Pleurocapsa sp. PCC 7327: one gene and its partner. The main gene of each other region encodes a partner of the protein of the gene in region 2 in a complex. Links are inferred from orthologs where the notes say so. Each region holds a gene or a part of one and is shown on either strand. Other genes may lie near its edges.

Region 1 (2,910 bases), 2.2 Mb from region 2 along the record:
GAAGAGGCTAGTGAAGCTTCGGCATCATCTTTTAAAATATTAAAAGCGAGAGCAGACTTTTTGGGGAGCAATCGCCTTGGCTTAAGGCTGCAATTGCAGCAATCCCAGACGCACAAAGATGTCTCGGAGCCACCAGAGCCAGTCGAAATTAAGCTAGAGGTAGGACTAAATGTGGTAGCAGGGCGATCGCTACAACTGAACGATCCCAAAGGAATGGTTAACGGCAGACGTTTATCGACTAGACTCTTGAGAGGATTGGCTGAAGGATTGAGCGAAGAATTAGATTTGCGTCGATTAGAAAACAGGGGAATCACTGCTAGAGTGTTACACTTGAACGTCACAGACGAGGAAATGCATATTGCAGCATTTATCCAGGTGGAGCCATAAACAGAGACCAGTTATTTGATTTTGAAGTTTAGATTGTGGATTTTGGATTGGTGAGAGTTAATAGTGAGTGGTTAATGGTTAGTTTTCTCCCCATCCCCCAGTCTCCCTTATTTCCCAACACTCCCCATTTCCCAGTTGCCAGCCGATGAAAGATAGACAGGAACAGTAGACTGGATATATAGGGTCAATGAGTTTAGTCTAGCTGTATCAAAGAGGAGTTCTATGCAAGATCGACCCAAAAAACCTAAAAACAATCGATTATCTCTGGGAGTTATCGCAGGAATTACCATAGCAGCACTAGCTATCGGTGGCGGAGCCTCTTGGTTGGCTTATCGGACTCTCACTGCCTTAAAAACACCCTCCGAACCAACGGTAACCCAATCCGAACCGACGACCGCTCCGCCAGACCAATCTCTAGTCCAAGAAGAGGGAGCGCAAGTTTATTGGCTCGCCGATAGTGGGGGACGCTTGAAGTTGCTGCCGACCAAAGTAGCCGTTCAAAAATCTGCAAGCGAGCAGGAAAGGCTGGAAACGGCTTTTAAGGAATTATTAGCTGGACCTAAAAAGTCATCTGAGACTACGGCAATTCCTGAAGGCACGAAATTGCTAGATTTGACTGTAGAAAAAGATGGCGTTCATCTTAACTTATCTCAAGAATTTACGACGGGTGGCGGCAGTGCTTCGATGATGGGGCGCTTAGGGCAGATTGTATATACGGCAACGAGTGTAGACCCCAACACTCAGGTTTGGATTGATGTGGAAGGAAAACCGCTCGAACTGTTGGGTGAAGGAGAAGGATTGATGGTAGAACAACCCATGACTCGTAAAATTTTTGAAACGGATTTCGAGCTTTAGGAACGACTCAATCGGGATTGAGCCACATTAGAGTTTGACCGTATTCTACGGGTTCGCCGTTAGCCACGACGATCTCCATTATTTGTCCCGAAACTTCTGCTTCAATTTCGTTCATGAGCTTCATGGCCTCGATGATACAGACCGTTTGTCCCTGACGGATGCGATCGCCCGCTTCTACAAACGGCGGTTCGTCAGGGGCAGATGCTCGATAAAAGGTGCCCACCATAGGAGAAGTAATTGCTACCCATTTTGCGTCTGCGGGGGAAGGTGCAGAAACCTCTTGGGGTTCGCTGACAGGAGCGACAGGCGCTGTGGGCGGTTGAGAAACTGGGGAAACGCCACTCGGCGGTGCCGCTCCTACGGTAGCTGCTACAGTTTGAGTTGGTATGACTGGAGCGCTCTTGCGTACCGTTAGTTCAAAATCTTCGCTTTTTAGCGTTAACTCGGTAATATCGGTTTGAGCGATCGCCCTTAACAACTCCCGAAGTTCGTTGAAATTTATTGACACAAATCGTGCATCCCATATAACAATTAGGCGTTAGTTGTCCGCAGTAAGAACTCGACGACAACTAACAAACGATAAAGCCAAGCGTTCGCTCGTTCACTCTCTACCCAGATAGGAACCATCGCGGGTATCTACCTTAATCCGTTCGCCGACAGAAATAAACAAGGGAACCATTACCTGAGCGCCCGTCTCGACGATCGCGGGTTTTGAGCCACCAGTAGCCGTATCCCCTTTCACGCCCGGATCGGTTTCGATTACTTCGAGGATGACTGAAGTAGGAAGTTCGACTTCCAATACTTGCCCGTTCCAGAGTAAGATATTGACTTCCATCCCTTCTTTAAGAAACTTAGTGCGATCGCCAAGTTGCTCTGGTCTCAGATGAGCCTCTTCAAACGTTTCCATATCCATAAAGACGTATTGATCGGCTTCTTTATAGGTATGCTGCATTGTCCGCTTTTCTATAGTTGCTTGTGGAACGGTCTCGCCTGCTCGGAAAGTCCGCTCGACCACGTTCCCAGTCTGTACGTTTTTGAGTTTGGTACGCACGAAGGCAGAGCCTTTACCCGGTTTGACGTGAAGAAATTCTACAACTCGCCAGACAGATCCGTCTAATTCGATAGTTACACCACTGCGAAAATCGTTGCTCGAAATCATGAAGTGCTTTTAAAGCCTAAAAATATCGACATTTTATTTTACTAGAGAATGGGAGATGGTTAGGCTAGAAAATTTGCGCTCTCAACTGCGCCAGCGCAGTACCCGTTCTTTAACTGGATTGCTAAAGGGACGACCTTCAGAGATAGCGCGAGCAAATTCTGCTTTGAGCTGATAGTACCAACGGGCTTGCACGTCGGCATCTTCTATCAACATCAAGGGCGGGTCGTACTGCAAGCCGATCTGCTGTTTGATAACCATCTGTCGATCCTGATTTAAAAACGCTCGAATAAATGGCAACAAGAGCGGTTTTAGTAGGGCAAACCAAGGTAGGGTCGTATAAAATATCGTTGTCACTTCTGTCTCTGTTTCAGTAATCGGAGTAATGGCGGTTAAATTGCAAACAGTATTATTTTCAGTAATGACTTGTTCGATGCGAATGCCAGGTAGCCGAAAGGAAATTGCTACTTCTGGATTTTTGCCGATGAGATTATAGAAAAAGGTCGAGCGTT
Region 2 (2,794 bases):
ACAAGATTTTTAGATTGCTGTAGAGGGCTTTTTTCTCGCTTCTCCCCATACTCAAGATTTCTTCTATTAAATTATCCAAGTCTAACTCTTCCCAATTCCGTTGTTCTAACAATTGAGCAGTAACTATCGTCCATTCGAGAAAATCTTTTTCGTACAAAGATGCTAAATTAGCCATCACCCACGCTCTCCCCCTCAATTCTTTGATCGATTAGTTCAATTTCTCTTTAATAGCCTCTCTCAGAGAATATCTGAAAAGTTAAAACATCATGTTGAGCGAAGCGAAACATCTTAATAGATTTCTTGGAAAAGTCATTAACTTAGCGGAATTCTTTGCGCCTTTGCGCGAGACTATCATCCCATGATTGTGCAACGCCTTTTTTCTATCAAGATTCTATCCTTAAAATTTATATTAACATTATCAGCCAAGAGAGAATTAATTATATGGAATTGCCAATCGAGCGCATTCGCCTTTCACAAACCGCAAAAGATCGACTGGTAAAACTCAAACGCCAGACAAAAATCGACCAATGGAATATTTTATGTCGATGGGCATTTTGTCGTTCTCTCGCCGAACCGAGTATTCCGTCTCCGGTTCCCATTCCTGCCGATAGCAATGTAGAGATAACATGGAAAGTCTTTGGCGGAGATATGGCGGATCTCCTATTAATTGCACTCAAACAACGCTGTCATGAGGATGGTTTAGGAACCGACAAAGAAACCCTCGCCACTCAATTTCGACTGCACCTGCATCGCGGCATTGGTTATCTAGCAGGCGATCCCAACCTTAAAAAGATAGAAAATTTACTTGCCTTAACCTTAAATTGACTAATGATTCATCAAATGCTCTTCGACAAACTTGGTGTAAACATCCCCAGCAACAAAGGCGGGATGAGCAAGAATTTTTTGATGGAAACCGATGGTAGTGGGAACGCCAGTAATAGCACATTCTTTTAAGGCACGTCTCATGCGCTTGATGGCTGTCTCTCGATCCGGTCCCCAAACGATCAGCTTGCCGATTAGAGAATCGTAGAATGGGGGGATTTCATAATCGGTGTAGACGTGAGAATCCATGCGCACGCCGGGACCGCCAGGCGGAAGATAGGCGTTAATTTTGCCGGGATGGGGACGAAAATTGCGATCGGGATCTTCGGCATTAATGCGACATTCGATCGCGTGACCTCGGAAAGTAATATCTTCTTGAGTAAGTTGAAGTTTTTCCCCTTGGGCGATGCGAATTTGTTCGGTAATTAAATCCAGTCCGGTAATCATCTCGGTAACGGGATGCTCGACCTGAATGCGAGTATTCATTTCCATAAAATAGAAATGACCGTCGCGATCGACTAAGAACTCGACCGTTCCAGCACCAACATAATTAATCGATTTAGCGGCGCGAACGGCAGCTTCTCCCATTTCCGAGCGCAATTGGGGCGTGAGGATCGAACTGGGAGCTTCTTCAAGTAACTTCTGGTGTCGCCGTTGAATAGAACATTCCCGTTCTCCCAAATGGATCGCGTTTCCGTAGCTATCGGCTAGGATTTGAAATTCGATATGGCGGGGACGTTCGATAAATTTTTCGATATATACGCCGGGGTTGCCAAAGGCGGCTTCAGCCTCTCCTTGAGCGGCGCTAAACAGGCGAGAGAATTCGCTGTCTTCGCGCACCAGGCGCATTCCCCTGCCGCCGCCGCCAGCCGTCGCCTTAATCATAACCGGATAGCCAATCTCGCGAGCGATCGCCAGCGCTTCCTTCTCACCTGCCACCAATCCCCAGCTTCCGGGAACGGTGGGCACGCCTACCTTCTGCATCGTTTTTTTTGCCGTCGATTTATCCCCCATGGCGCGAATGGCTTCGGGAGAAGGACCGATAAAGGTAATTTGGTGATCGGCGCAAATTTCGGCAAAGCGGGCATTTTCGGCAAGAAATCCATAGCCGGGATGAATCGCGGTCGCGTTGCGAGTTAAAGCTGCGGAGATAATGTTGGGAATATTGAGATAGCTTTTGCTACTCGGCGGAGGACCGATGCAGACACTTTCGTCGGCTAGCTGAACGTGAAGGGCGTGGCGATCTATAGTAGAGTGAACTGCAACGGTAGCAATCCCTAGTTCTTCACAGCTATGGAGAATCCGCAGGGCAATCTCCCCTCGATTAGCAATTAAAATCTTGGAAAATTGCATTAGATAAACGAGCGCCTCAAGTTTTGATACTTAAGTTAGAATATACAGTTTTGAGGACTTAAATTCACTCAACTCGATTGGCTAGCTCGGAGGGAGGGCGATCGCTACTCCAAGACCACCAAACCTGACCGCATTTGCATTGGTAAAATTCCTGCCATTTACGGCGGTAATCCTCTCCTATCACCGGCGCTCGTCGATTGATCCAAACTCGTTGCGCTTTGATAGCAGACGCTCTACAGCGAGGACAGCTAAAATCAAGGGCGTGAACGGCTGTCTCTGTCCAGCCGGGAGGAGTGGGGCTAAAAGCATCCATAGCAGCTAGTTCCTAAATTTTCAATCGCCATCTTTATCTAGAGATAACAAATCATTCCCGCTCCTGGAAGCGAGAAATTTTTGCTCATCCAAAGTCAGAGTAACAAATTATTGGTAAGCACAAGCAAGCGACTGCATTCAAACAGGCTCATAAGTTACTAACTGGTTGACTTTGGGTTTGCCAAAGCGCCGCCACGCGCTGCCACCGCGCAAGAACAACTCCACCCAGCGCACCGACCTTTTCTCTCCCGGCAACGTCCAACCAGAACTCCCCGGCGCAAAGGCAAGCGTTCCTTCTGGCACCCGA

What was found. Proteins that work in one complex are often made in the same cells at the same time.
Region 1: the proteins of accC (region 2) and accB are in contact, whole or in part, in a solved structure (PDB 8UXZ), measured with the Escherichia coli proteins. The link is inferred for Pleurocapsa sp. PCC 7327 from one-to-one orthologs.

Annotation. Positions count from the first base shown.
Region 1 is NC_019689.1:4,814,323-4,817,232, forward strand. It holds accB (acetyl-CoA carboxylase biotin carboxyl carrier protein), read right to left. Parts: upstream 1,751-2,910; coding sequence 1,250-1,750; downstream 1-1,249. Other genes in the region: PLE7327_RS21675 (DUF2993 domain-containing protein), read left to right, coding at 1-387; PLE7327_RS21680 (GerMN domain-containing protein), read left to right, coding at 610-1,242; efp (elongation factor P), read right to left, coding at 1,844-2,401; PLE7327_RS21695 (aromatic ring-hydroxylating dioxygenase subunit alpha), read right to left, coding at 2,483-2,910. UniProt on the Escherichia coli protein: This protein is a component of the acetyl coenzyme A carboxylase complex; first, biotin carboxylase catalyzes the carboxylation of the carrier protein and then the transcarboxylase transfers the carboxyl group to form malonyl-CoA.
Region 2 is NC_019689.1:2,646,751-2,649,544, forward strand. It holds accC (acetyl-CoA carboxylase biotin carboxylase subunit), read right to left. Parts: upstream 2,176-2,794; coding sequence 826-2,175; downstream 1-825. Other genes in the region: PLE7327_RS11755 (DUF29 domain-containing protein), read right to left, coding at 1-175; dndE (DNA sulfur modification protein DndE), read left to right, coding at 442-825; PLE7327_RS11770 (hypothetical protein), read right to left, coding at 2,240-2,488; PLE7327_RS11775 (S-adenosyl-l-methionine hydroxide adenosyltransferase family protein), read right to left, coding at 2,626-2,794. UniProt on the Escherichia coli protein: This protein is a component of the acetyl coenzyme A carboxylase complex; first, biotin carboxylase catalyzes the carboxylation of the carrier protein and then the transcarboxylase transfers the carboxyl group to form malonyl-CoA.